3 regions of the Mesorhizobium sp. AA22 genome follow, and region 1 is predicted to be linked to each of the others. Evidence: predicted binding sites of a transcription regulator. Region 1 holds the regulator's gene; each other region holds the start of a gene.
The links. The regulator PhoB, encoded in region 1, activates phosphate uptake and scavenging genes when phosphate is short. The targets are predictions, from matches to a motif close to TGTCATNNANCTGTCAT.
Positions count from the first base shown of each region.

Region 2: A9K68_RS22150 (RNA degradosome polyphosphate kinase) is a predicted target of PhoB. The motif match lies at 2,618-2,634, and genes of this name have one in related genera.
Region 3: A9K68_RS30925 (ceramide glucosyltransferase) is a predicted target of PhoB. The motif match lies at 1,985-2,001, and genes of this name have one in related genera.

Region 1 is NZ_CP048406.1:1,381,553-1,386,110, forward strand. It holds gene pstA (phosphate ABC transporter permease PstA) at 1-536, shown strand, start outside; gene pstB (phosphate ABC transporter ATP-binding protein PstB) at 549-1,364, shown strand; gene phoU (phosphate signaling complex protein PhoU) at 1,403-2,110, shown strand; gene phoB (phosphate regulon transcriptional regulator PhoB) at 2,127-2,816, shown strand; gene A9K68_RS06695 (ROK family protein) at 2,991-4,238, opposite strand; gene xylF (D-xylose ABC transporter substrate-binding protein) at 4,501-4,558, shown strand, end outside.
Region 2 is NZ_CP048406.1:4,589,077-4,593,634, forward strand. It holds gene ppx (exopolyphosphatase) at 1-253, opposite strand, end outside; gene A9K68_RS22150 (RNA degradosome polyphosphate kinase) at 253-2,454, opposite strand; gene A9K68_RS22155 (zinc-finger domain-containing protein) at 2,773-3,018, shown strand; gene A9K68_RS22160 (FAD-dependent monooxygenase) at 3,035-4,258, shown strand; gene A9K68_RS22165 (TIGR02117 family protein) at 4,268-4,558, opposite strand, start outside.
Region 3 is NZ_CP048406.1:6,547,955-6,552,512, forward strand. It holds gene A9K68_RS30920 (O-succinylhomoserine sulfhydrylase) at 1-686, shown strand, start outside; gene A9K68_RS30925 (ceramide glucosyltransferase) at 729-1,883, opposite strand; gene apaG (Co2+/Mg2+ efflux protein ApaG) at 2,110-2,502, shown strand; gene A9K68_RS30935 (Hsp33 family molecular chaperone) at 2,641-3,675, opposite strand; gene argF (ornithine carbamoyltransferase) at 3,769-4,558, opposite strand, start outside.

The DNA of each region.
Region 1 (4,558 bases):
ATATCAACAATCTGGCGGCGGTGCCTTCGATCGTCTTCGGCCTGCTTGGACTTGCCGTATTCCTGAATTTCTTCGGCATGCCGCGCTCCGCCCCGGTGGTCGGCGGCATGGTGCTGGCGCTGATGACCCTGCCGATCATCATTATCGCCTCGCGCGCTTCGCTGCGCGCGGTGCCACCGTCGATCCGCGAGGCGGCGCTTGGCATCGGAGCCTCCAAGGTTCAGACCGTATTCCATCACGTCCTGCCGCTGGCGATGCCGGGCATCATGACCGGCACCATTCTCGGAATGGCGCATGCGCTGGGCGAAACCGCGCCGTTGCTGATGATCGGCATGGTCGCCTTCATCGTCGACATTCCCGGCGGCTTTACCGATCCCGCGACGATCCTGCCGGTGCAGATATTCATGTGGGCGGATTTCCCGGAAGCTGGATTCCAGCAGAAGACTTCGGCGGCGATTTTGATCTTGCTGCTGTTTTTGGTCATCATGAACGCCATTGCAGTGATACTGCGCAGGCGCTTCGAGCGGCGCTGGTAAGGGGTAGAGGATATGAACATCATGACGGAAGCCGGCGTCGAACAGAAACTGAGCAGCGGAACCAATGCCCCTTCGATCAAGATGAAGGGCGAAAAGGTCTCTGTTCATTACGGTGAGAAGCGAGCTCTGTTCGACGTGGACCTCGATGTCCGCGAGAACCAGGTGACGGCGTTGATCGGCCCATCGGGCTGTGGCAAGTCGACCTTCCTGCGTTGCCTGAACCGAATGAACGACACGATCGATATCGCGCGGGTGAGCGGCAAGATAACGCTCGACGGCGAGGATGTTTACGACCCGAAAATCGATGTCGTCGAGCTGCGAGCTCGCGTCGGCATGGTATTCCAGAAGCCGAACCCGTTTCCGAAGTCGATCTATGAAAACGTCGCCTACGGTCCGCGCATTCACGGCCTGGCCAGGAGCAAGTCCGAGTTGGACGGCATTGTTGAATCGAGCCTGAAGAAGGCCGGTCTGTTCAACGAGGTCAAGGATCGCCTGCTCGAGTCGGGCACCGGTCTCTCCGGCGGACAGCAGCAGCGCCTGTGCATCGCGCGCGCCATCGCCGTGTCGCCGGAAGTGATTCTGATGGACGAGCCCTGTTCGGCGCTGGATCCGATCGCCACCGCCCGCGTCGAGGAACTGATCGACGAACTGCGCCAGAACTACACGATCGTCATCGTCACCCACTCGATGCAGCAGGCAGCGCGCGTGTCGCAACGCACGGCGATGTTCCATCTCGGCTACCTGGTCGAGGAGGGCGCAACCGACAAGATGTTCACCAATCCCGACGACAAGCGCACCCAGGACTACATCACCGGCCGGTTCGGCTGAGCGGTCCGGCGGCGAATTTCGAACACGAGGACAGGATCATGGGTGAACACACCGTCGCATCTTTCGACGAGGAACTGGAGCACATCGACAGGCTGATCCGCGACATGGACGAGCTCGCCGCCGCGATGGTCGCAGCCTCGATCCGCGCGTTGCTTGCGTCAGACAATGCGATGGCGCAGCGTGTCGTCTCGGACGACGCGATCATGGATGCGCGGCAGCGCGAACTCGACGACAGTGCGATCACGCTGATCGCCAAGCGGCAGCCGATGGCGCAAGATCTGCGCGCGGTGGTTGGCGCAATCCGCATGGCCGGTGATCTCGAGCGCATCGGCGATTTGGCCAAAAACATAGCCAAGCGGGTCAGCGCAGTCGGGCAGAGCACCACGCCGCGTAATCTGTCGCACGGTATCGACGCGATGGCGGATCTCGTTCTTGTGCAGCTCCGCGGGGTGGTTGAGCACTATGTGTCGCGCAATGCCGGCGCTTTGAAAGAACTGCGCGCCGACGATCAGAAGATCGACGTGAAATACACGGCGGTTTTCCGCGAACTCCTGACCTACATGATGGAGGATCCGCGCAACATCACCGCTTGCACCCATCTTCTGTTTTGCGCCAAGAATCTCGAACGCATCGGCGATCATGTCACCAACATAGCCGAAAACGCCTACTTTGTCGTGACCGGGCAGCAATTGCCGGCGGATCGCCCGAAGCTCGACGAAACGACGATGTCGGCGCCGGCGACATGACAGGAGTGACCGGCCGATGATCGCGCCGCGCATCATGGTGGTGGAGGATGAAGAGCCGCTGGGCGTCCTCCTCCGCTACAATCTGGAATCCGAAGGCTATCAGGTCGAGGTGGTGACGCGCGGCGACGAGGCCGAAATCCGGCTGCAGGAAAACGTGCCCGATCTTCTGGTGCTCGACTGGATGGTGCCGGCGGTTTCGGGCATCGAGCTTTGCCGGCGCCTTCGGGTGCGTCCCGAAACCGAGCGGCTGCCGATCATCATGCTGACCGCGCGCGGCGAGGAGAGCGACCGGGTTCGCGGCCTTTCCACCGGAGCCGACGACTATCTGGTCAAGCCGTTCTCGACACCGGAATTCATGGCCAGGGTCAAGGCGCTGCTGCGCCGCGCCAAGCCGGAAGTACTGTCCAGCGTGCTGAAGGTCGGCGACATCATGCTCGATCGTGAATCGCACAGGGTCTATCGCAAGAAGAGCGAGATCCGGCTCGGGCCGACCGAATTCCGGCTGCTCGAATTCATGATGCGGCACCCGGGTCGGGTCTTCTCGCGCAGCCAGTTGCTCGACAATGTCTGGGGCGAGACGATCTACATCGACGAGCGCACGGTGGACGTCCATGTCGGCCGGTTGCGCAAGGCGGTCAACAATGGTCGCATGCCCGATGTCATCCGCACCATCCGCGGCGCGGGCTATGCGATCAGGGAAGACTAGGGATGTGCTGATATCCAGGTGGTGCCGGCCTGCGAACGCCGGCTTCCTGGGCTTCCGGTGCTCACGTACCCAAAAGTACGCTCCGCTCCGGTTCTCGGAACCCACCATTCTCGACTCGGCCTGACCTGAATCTCAACACACCCCAAGTCGCGATCCGGGATCCTCCCTTCGAGTTCAAGCCACGTTCTTTCCGACCGAGCCGGCTCGTGCCTGGATGCTCGGCGCGAAGATCTCTTGGTCGACGAAGCTCAGCGCCCGCATGGCGCAGCCTTCTCGGATCAGCGGCAGTTCGTTCGGCTCGGTGTCGAAGGAAATCGAACCCGAATGCTGGCCGCCCGCGGTCTGGGCGATGGCCTCGCGCAGGGCCGGCTCGATCAGGTCGAAGGCGGCAGCGCTGGCACCGACCATGGCGACCGGCGCCGGATCGATCAGCGCGAACAGGCTGCCGAGCCCGAAGCCGAGCGCCTCGCCGGCCTTGCGGTAGGCTTCGCGCTCCGGTCCGTCCGTCTCGCGCGCCCGGGCCGCCAGTGCCCGCATCTCGGCGTCGCTGACATCGGCGACCGGCTCGGCGTTCTCGCTCAATTGCCTCGCGTTGCGCCAGATAGCGTAGTTGCCGGCATAAGCCTCGACGCAACCACGCCGCCCGCAGCGGCAAAGCGCGCCGCTCGGCCGATGAATCATGTGGCCGAATTCGCCGCCTGAGGAATGGGTGCCGGTGAACAGCTCGCCCTTGAGCACCAGCCCCATACCGATGCCATGCGAGAGCAGGATGGCGATGAAATCGTCGCGGTAGCGATCCGGGTCGCGCCGGCGCAGCGCCACGGCCATCATGTTGCAGTCGTTCTCCATAATGGCCGGGATGCCGAACTCGCGTTCCAGAATGTCGGCGAAGGCGATGTTCGTCTGCGGCGTGATCGGCGACCACAACATGGCGCGCGCATGGGAATCGGTAATACCCTGGATCGCCAGCGCGATGCGGGCGACGCTTTGGACGTCGAGGTCGGGGTCTTCGAGCCGGCGCCGGACTATGGCGACACATTCGTCGATCAGCTCGTCGCGCGACATGGTCAGCGTGTCCAGCCGGCGCTGTTCCTCGGCGACCACTTGTCCGGCATAGTCGATGACAGCGACCGACAGCGAATTCAGCGACAACACGACGGCCAATACCGCAGCGGCTTCCGGATTGAGGCTGAGGCCAACCTGCGGCCGGCCACGTTTCAGCGAAACGGTCTCACTCGCCTTGCTCTCGGCCAGGATGCCTTCGTGGATCAGGTCGGAAGAGATCGCCGATATGGTCGAATGGCTGAGGCCGGTGGTTGCGGCGATCTCGGTCCGTGACGGCTGGCCTGCGCGCCGTACGGCCGAAATAACCATCGCCCGGTTGCGCCGGCGCAAATCGTCATGGCGGATCCCAACCGACATTGTTTTGCTTCCTACCCTATTGCCGCGGCCGCTCATGAATCGGAAGCCGTCAGGCCGACAAATACTGGCAGAAGCAGAAGGACCTGTCATTGTTTATTCCGAGGCTCGAAAAAAAGCCAACAGGACACCAAAATTCCATCAGAATTCATGTTGACAGTGCTTCGGCGTTGGATCAGTATTTTTTCGAGGCTCGAAAAAAAGAGCTTTTGTGCAGGCCTTTGGGCCAGTTGGTCGCGCCGTACGCGGCGCAGGGAGGAATATCATGAATAGATTCACAGCCGCCATTCTGGCGGGGGTCGCCATGTCGCTGACGCTCGCGT
Region 2 (4,558 bases), 3.2 Mb from region 1:
GCTCGGCGCCGACCTGCTCGGACAGCGCGCGGAAACGCCGAAACTCCTCCATCGAGCGGGTCACCGCCTCGGGATCGAGCTTTCCGGTCGAGACGATGCCGCGACCGAGGCCGGCCAGCATCTTTTCGTTGAACAGCGTGGTCGGCGAGCGCGCCAGCCCCTCATAGACGACAAGACGGATCGAGTTCGACCCGATGTCGATGATGGAAAGCGGTCGGCGGTCCTGAAGCCGGCCCTGGGACGTTGAAATCATCAGCCGGTCGCTGCGGCGTTTTTCTTGCGGCGCTTGAACTGCGCGATGCGCTTGGGCGCATGCGATTTCAGCGCATCACCGCGTCCGGAAAGGCTCGGATTGGTCATGAAATATTCCTGCGCGTTGAACGGTTCCTCGCCCTCCTCAAGCGTGGCGCGCCGGGAGGTTCCGTCAGCCAATACGTCGAAACTTTGCTGGTTGTCCATGATGTTGCCCAGCATGATCTGGCCGAGGACTTGTTCATGCACCGTTGGATTGGTGATCGGCACCATGGTTTCGACGCGACGGTCGAGATTGCGCGGCATCAAATCGGCCGATGAGATGTAGACGACCGCCCCGTCCGACGGCAGTCCATGGCCGTTGCCGAAACAATAGATGCGGCTGTGTTCGAGGAAGCGGCCGACGATCGACTTGACCCTTATATTTTCCGACAGGCCCGGCACCTGGGGCCTCAGACAGCAGATGCCGCGCACGACAAGATCGATCTCGACGCCGGCGCGGCTGGCGTCATAAAGCGCGTCGATGATGATCGGATCCACCAGCGCATTCATCTTCATCCAGATGCGGGCCGGCCGGCCTTCCAGCGCATGGGTAATCTCGTCTGAAATATGCTTGAGAATCCGGCTTCTCAGCGTGAAGGGTGAGATAGCCAGCCGCATCTCATCGGTCGGCTCGGCGTAGCCGGTGATGAAATTGAACAGCTGGGCGACGTCGCGGGCGATCGTCGGAGCGGTGGTGAAGAAGGACAGGTCGGTGTAGATGCGCGCGGTGACGGGATGGTAGTTGCCAGTGCCGAGATGCACATAGTTGCGCAGCTTGCCGTCCTCGCGCCGCACCACCAGCGACATTTTCGCGTGTGTCTTCAGTTCGAGGAAGCCGAACACGACCTGAACGCCGGCGCGCTCGAGGTCGCGCGCCCAGCGGATGTTGGCTTCCTCGTCGAAACGCGCCTTGAGCTCGACCAGCGCGGTAACCGACTTGCCGGCCTCCGCCGCGTCGACCAAAGCGCGCACGATCGGGCTGTCGTTCGAGGTTCGATAGAGCGTCTGCTTGATCGCCACGACTTCCGGGTCGGCCATCGCCTGGCGCAGGAACTGCACCACAACGTCGAAGGATTCGTAGGGGTGATGAACGATGATGTCCTTCTCGCGGATGGCGGCGAAACAGTCGCCGCCATGCTCGCGGATGCGCTCGGGAAAGCGCGGATTATAGGGCGTGAACTTGAGGTCGTCGCGGGCGATGGCGACGATCTCGGAAATTTGGCTGAGCGCCAGCGGACCGGTGAGCACACTGATGCGGCTCGACGAGACGCCAAGCTCGCCGGCGACGAACTCGCGCAGTTCGGCCGGCATCAGCTTATCGAATTCGATGCGGATGACCGAGCCACGGCGGCGCCGCTTCAGCGCCGTCTCGAACAGGCGCACGAGATCCTCGGACTCCTCCTCGACCTCGATGTCACTGTCGCGGATGATGCGGAACGTGCCGGAGCCCTTGACTTCGTAGCCGGGGAACAGCTTGCCGATATAGAGGCCGACCGCTTCTTCCAGCGGAATGAAGCGGACATGATGCTTGCGGTCGGGCAAGCGAATGAAGCGTTTCAGCGCCACCGGCAGACGCAACAGCGCGCTCATCTCCTCGCCATTCCTGCGATGGCGCAATTGCAGGGCCATCGAGAAGCCGAGATTGGGAATGAACGGGAATGGATGCGCCGGGTCGATCGACAGCGGTGTGAGCACCGGAAAGACCTGCTCCTGGAAATGATCCTCGAGCCAGGCCTTCTCGTCCTTGGTCAGCCCATCGCGGCTGATGCTCTCGATGCCTTCCTTGTCGAGCAGCAGCATCAGCGCGGAAAGGCTTTTCTGCTGGTCCTCCTGCAGACGCTCGACTTCGCGCAGCAACTGTTCCAGCTGTTGTTCGGGGGTGCGACCGTCCGGGCTCTTCAGCGTGATGCCTTCGCGAACCTGGCCGGCGAGACCGGCGACGCGGACCATGAAGAACTCGTCGAGATTGGCGGCCGAAATCGACAGGAAGCGGACACGCTCGAGCAGCGGATGATTGGCGTTCAGCGATTCCTCGAGGACGCGGCGGTTGAATTGCAGCCAGGAAAACTCGCGGTTCACGAAGCGGTCCGGGTTGCCGCCCTCGGGGCTCGCCACCTCGACAGTGGTGAATTCGCTCTGCACCGGCTTTAGTTCGTTCATGGTTCCTGCTCGTTTCGCACCCGCTGGCCAGAGCATCGCGCGTCTTTCCGGACGCGCAAAGGACGCTCTACCACTCTTAAGCTAGGCATGATCCCCAGCGAAACCGAATTCGGTTTTCGGGAGCATGCCTTAACCGGCTTAGCTTATCCTGTGACAGGCTTTTACGACAGTTTGATTTCATCGATCTTGCAAAGAGACAGCTTATGATCCAGATGCAATCCAGGCTACAGCGCGGCGCGCTCTTGGACGCGCAAAGGACGCGGTGGAATTTTGATTTGCGCATGATCCGGGGTCATGCGGCAGATGTAGGAGACGACGATGGCAGGCAGTTCCATTCCCCATTTCCAGAACGATGCGGGCTATGCGGCGATCGACATTGGTGTCAAGGAATTCATGTGCACCGGTGCCAACCCGCCTTTCGACCATCCGCATGTGTTTCTCGACATGGGCGACGACAATGAAAAGGTCTGCCCCTATTGCTCGACGCTTTTTCGCTATTCGCGAAAGCTGAAGGCGACGGAAACGCAGCCTGCGGGATGCCTCTATATTCATCAGGCAGCCTGAGGCGCACGCCATCCCCATGGACGACATCCGGTCCCGGCAGGTCGTTATCGCCGGAGCCGGCGTCGCCGGACTGACTGCGGCGCTGGCATTTTCCGAACGCGGCTATCTGTTGCGGCTGTTCGAACAGGCGCCGCGCGAAGCAGCCGGCGCCGGGATCCAGCTGTCACCCAACGCAACGCGCATCCTTCGCCAGCTCGGCGTGCTCGACCGGCTGTTGCCGGCGGCGGTGCGGCCAGAGGCCGTCGTGCTCAGGGACGCCGCCACACTGCGCGAGCTGGCGCGGGTGCCGCTTGGCGAAGAAGCCGAAAGGCGCTGGCACGCGCCCTATCTCGTCGCTCATCGGGCCGATCTGCAAGACGCGCTCATGGCGCGCCTTGCCGAACAGCCGGACATCAGTCTCGTCACCGGCGCGCGCGTCGGCGGCATCGCCGCAGGACCGCGCCATACCACGGCAACAGTCGAGATTGCCGGCAAGACGGTCGAAGCCGACGGCTTTCTGCTGATCGGCGCCGACGGCGTGTGGTCGGCTATCCGTGCTCTTCGCGGGTTTGCGGCCAAAAGCCGGTTTTCGGGCGAGCTTGCCTGGCGCGCTACGATCAGTGCAGACAGTGTCGCGGGAGAAGCGCTTGCGGCGGTCGGCGCCGCCAATTGCGTGACCGCCTTCCTGCATCCCGGTTTTCACCTCGTCGCCTATCCGGTCAGCAACGGCACGGCGTTCAACCTGGCCGCCTTCACCAGGGGCGAGATCATCGCCGAGGGCTGGTCGGGCCACGCCGACCCCAACATCCTCGTCGGCGCGATGCGTGGCACCGCGGCAGCACTGGCCCGGCTTGCCGAGGATGCCGGCCCGTGGACCGCATGGCCGATCCATACGGTCGACCAGGCACAGCCATGGACAACGCCCGCCGGCATCGCGCTGATCGGCGACGCCGCGCATGCGATGACGCCGTTTGCGGCGCAAGGCGCGGCGATGGCGATCGAGGATGCCGCAACCCTTGCCGGGTTTGTCGCCGCCTCGCCTGCCGACCCCTGGAGCGCCCTTGCCGCCTGGGAAAAGGTGCGGCGCCCGCGCATCGCCAAGGTCGCCCGCCGCGGTGCTGTCAACCGTCTCGCCTGGCACGCTTCCGGGCCGGTGGCGGTCGCGCGCAACCTGTTTCTGAGATTGCGCTCTCCGGAAAGGCTCGCCGCCGATCTCGATTGGCTTTATGGCTGGCAGGTACCGGAAACCGTCGGACACTAGTGCCAAGCATCAATTATAAATCCGCATCGACAGGTCGAGCGAGGCCGGCAGCGGATTCCACCAGCCTGTCCGCAGGCCGGCGATACGCAGAGCCGCCGCTGTCCAGGTGTTGCAGCCAACCAGCGCGTTGAAATGGCCGTTGGCTTCGTAGAAGCGGTCGAACCTGGAGGCGGCATTCTCGACTGGGATGGGACCGTTCGGCCCTTGCTGGAAACTGGCGGTGATGAAGTCGAGCAGCGCCGCAAAACGCTCCTCGCTGATGTCGAAGCCGGCGACGTCGGGGTGCGGCTCGACAATGTT
Region 3 (4,558 bases), 1.4 Mb from region 1:
CAGCCGTCGCCTCGCTTGCCGATTCGATCGGCGCGCGGCTGATCGTCGACAATGTCTTTGCCACGCCCTTGCAGCAGAAGCCGTTGCAGCTCGGCGCCCATATCGTCGTCTATTCGGCGACCAAGCACATCGACGGCCAGGGGCGCTGCCTCGGCGGCGTCATCCTGTCGGACAAGAAATGGATCGACGAGAACCTGCACGATTATTTCCGCCACACCGGTCCCAGCCTGTCGCCGTTCAACGCCTGGACGCTGCTGAAGGGCCTGGAAACGCTGCCGCTGCGCGTGCGCCAGCAGACGGAAAGTGCCGGCCGGATCGCGGACTTCCTCGCCGAGCGGCCGGAAATCGCCCGCGTCATCTATCCCGGCCGCGCCGATCACCCGCAAGCGGCGGTCGTCAAGAGGCAGATGTCGGGCGGCTCGACGCTGATCTGCCTCGACGTCAAGGGCGGCAAGCAGGCGGCCTTCGCCTTCCAGAACGCGCTCGATATCGTGCTGATCTCTAACAATCTCGGTGACGCCAGGAGCCTGATCACCCATCCGGCGACGACGACACACAAGAATCTGAGCGACGAGGCGCGGGCCGAACTCGGCATCGGGCCAGGCACGCTCAGGCTGTCCGTCGGCCTGGAGGACACCGACGACCTGCTCGAAGACATCGAGCAGGCCCTGAAAGCCGCCAGATAGTGCACTGGGCGGTGTCGCTCGAATCGTCAAAATCAGGCGCGGTCAGGCGCCCGACGGGGTCTCTTCCAATTCCGCAACGGCGCTGGTGTGGATGGTCATCGTGTTGCCACGCCAGTCGACGGCACCGCTGAGCCAGCCACGCGCCCAGACAATCGGCAGGATGCAATCGCGCGCCATCATCGCCGGGACCATGCGTAGCGACAGGTGCCAGCTCTTGGCCGAGGCGAGAGCGCATTCCGGGAGATAGGCGACTACCAGCACAACGAGGGCGGTCGCCGACAGGCTGAAGCCGGCGCCGGCCGCAGCAACCAGCGCAAGCGCCAGCGGCACCGCCGCGCCGACCAGTATTTCGGGTGCGAAGAACAGTGGGAAGGTGACGCGACGCAGGCGTGCCCAGCGGGCCTGGCGCGACCAGATTTCGCCGAGCGTGCGAAAACCGAGCGGCTGCTCAAAGGGCGAGGCGACGAGATTGACGCGCAGTCCAAGCCCGTTGACCAGCTTGGTCGCGGCGGCATCCTCGGCGATCTCGGCGGCAAGCGCACGGATCCCGCCATTGGCGTCGAGCATGGGCTTGTCCCACAACATGCTCTTGCCTTGGGCAAAGCCAAGGCCTATCGCCTCGCCGGTATATTGCCAGCGCGCCTGCAGCGTGTTGAGGAAGGCGCATTCGACCTCAGCCCAGAACCCGTCCGGCCGCGAGCCGATCGGCGTCGAGCAGACAAGGCCGGTGTCCGGCCGCCATGCCGCCATCAGATGCTGGACATAATCCCTCGGCATCAGAACGTTGGAATCGGCAAGGATGACCCAGCGGTGGCGCGCCGCCTCCCAGCCCTTCACGCAATTGTTGAGTTTCGGATTGCCGCTGATGCGGTCGTCGCCGACGAGCAGCCGGGCCGGCACGGCCGGAAAACGGGCAATCGCATCGGTGACCGGCCTGGCCACCGGGTCGTCGGCATGGGCGACGCAGAAGATGAGCTCATAGCGCGGCCAGTCGAGAGAGAAGGCGCGCTCGAGCGTCTCCTCGGCAAACGGCTCGACGCCGCGCGACGGCACGACGATCGACACCGGAGGCGCCTTGCCGGCTGGCGGCGCGATCCTGCCAGGCCGCTTCAGCTTCAACGAAGCGAGCAGGATGCTGGCGAGATTGACGAGAAGCAGAGCTGTGGAAAGCAAGGCGGCTGTGACTGTCAGTTCCATCGATATCTGGTCACTCCAGAAAAGCCAGCCGCATGATAGCCGTTTTCAACAGTTCGACGGAATGCTGAGTCGCCCGGCCCTGCGCACACCATCATTGTCATGTGTCACTTAAATGACATTGTTCTTCGGCACCTGCGCGCAAACGAGTCGGGCAACGACGGAAGCGCGCCGTTGACCAAACTGCGGAGAGCGTCGAAAGTTCCGTCTGCATATTGTGGAGTAGGATATGTACAGCGCCGTTACGCGCAACATCGAAGTACAGGTCAGGCCGTTCTATCTGGAAGATCGCTCCGACCCGTCGGAGAACCGCTATGTCTGGGGCTACCAGGTGACCATCGACAACCAGTCGGATGAATTCGTACAACTTCTGTCACGCTATTGGCACATCACCGACGGCACCGGCCGGGTCGAGGAAGTGCGCGGCGCCGGCGTTGTCGGCGACCAGCCCGAACTCAACCCCGGCGACAGTTATCAATATACGTCTGGCTGCCCGCTCTCGACGCCGTCCGGCATCATGGTCGGCCACTATACGATGCGCAACAAGCGAGGCGAGACGTTCGACGTCGCCATCCCCGCCTTTTCGCTCGATCTGCCGGGCACGCGGCGCACCGTCAACTGACCAGCTAGACCTGATCCATCCCGATAGAATCGGGATGGGCTCTAACTCTTAGACCAGGACCTTTTCCGAACCGAAGGTCAGCGAAGCAAAAAACGCTTTCCACTTTTCGATGCACGGACCTTCGGTCGGGATCATGGTCTACTGCGCCGCGGCAAACTCCGCCGGATCGAAGTCATATTGCTTCGAGCAGAATTCGCAGGCGACATGAATGCCGCCATCCTCGGTGCTGTCCCTGATCTCGTCGGCTGAGAAACCTTCGAGTATGCCGCGGATCTTCTCCCTGGAGCATGAGCACTCGTCGGCTACCGGTACGCCGCCGAAGACGCGGACGCCGTGCTCGTGGAACAGCCGGTAAAGCAACCGCTCGGCGCCGATCGTCGGGTCGATCAGTTCCGTCGGCTCGATGGTGCCAAGCAATGCCAGCAGTTCCTGCCAGGAATTGTCGGCCGGATCATGTATCTCATCGCGCGGATCGCCGTCGCCGCCCGGAAGGTCGGGCACGCGCATGCGTTCCGCCGATTGCGGCAGGAATTGCGCAAGGATGCCACCGGCACGCCATTGCTCGCGGGCACCGCCGACACTGGGCGTCAACAGCTTGGCCACCGAGAGTCTGAGGTCGGTCGGGATCTGTTCCGACTGGCGAAAATAGGTGCGCGCGGCCTCCTCCAGCGTCTCACCGTCGAGCTGGACGATGCCCTGATAGCGCTGCGTGTGGGCACCCTGGTCGATGGTCAGCGCCAGGACACCGCTGCCGAGCAGCGTCTGCTGCGAGATCTCGCCGACAGATGTCAGTGCCTCCAGCCGGTCGGCGTCGAAGCGAGCATAGGCGCGCAGCGCCTGTGGCGTGGAAAAATCCGCCACCAGCATGTCGACCGGCCCGTCGGTGCGGGTCTGCAGGATGAACTTGCCCTCGAACTTGAGCGAGGTGCCAAGCAGCACCGTCAGCACACAGGCTTCCGCCAGCAGGCGGGCGACCGGCTCGGGATAGTCATGACGGCTGAGGATCGCGTCGAGCATCGGCCCGAGCTGGACGGTGCGGCCGCGCACGTCGAGCGGGCCGACCTCGAAGGGCACGACATGATCGTCGCCGGCGTAGCCGAATTCGCCGAGTTTGGGTTGATGTTCAGCCAATTGATGAGTTTCCAACATGACAAAGCTCCGGGGCGCGGCCATGCCGCCCTCCGGGGCGCATGCGTCGAAACGCGCTCGATTTGCGTGATGCGGCTGAGATAGGCATCACGTACTCCCGGATCAAGGCGGCCCGGATCAAGCGCCCAGACACCAGGCCAAAACCGCCTTCTGGGCGTGGAGCCGGTTCTCGGCCTCGTCGAACACCACCGAATGTGGCCCGTCGATGACCTCGTCAGTGACCTCCTCGCCACGATGCGCCGGCAGGCAGTGCATGAACAACGCATCGGGCTTCGCCTTCGCCATCAGCGCCGCATTGACCTGGTAGGGTGAGAAGACATTATGGCCGCGAGCACGGTGCTCCTGGCCCATCGACACCCAGCAGTCGGTGACGACGCAGTCGGCCTCGTGGACCGCCTCCTCGGGCGAGCGGGTGAAGTTCAACTTGCCGCCATGCGCCCTCGACCAGTCGACATGCTTCTGCGCCGGCTCGCTGCCTTCCGGCACGGCTACGTTGAGATTGAAGCGGAACCGCGCTGAGGCCTCCAGCAGCGAATGCAGCACGTTGTTGCCGTCGCCGGTCCAGGCAATGGTCTTGCCGGCGACCGGACCGCGATGCTCCTCGAAAGTCATGACGTCGGCCATCAGCTGGCACGGATGGGTATCGTCGGTCAGCCCGTTGATGACGGGAACGGTGGCGTTCTCGGTCAGCTCCAGCAGCCGGTCATGCGATGTGGTTCGGATCATGATCGCATCGACATAGCGCGACAGCACCTTGGCCGTGTCGGCGATGGTTTCGGAGCGGCCGAGCTGCATCTCGGTGCCGGTCAGCATGATGGTCTCGCCGCCGAGTTGGCGCATGCCGACGTCGAAGGATACGCGCGTGCGCGTCGACGGCTTGTCGAAGATCATCGCCAGCACCTTGCCT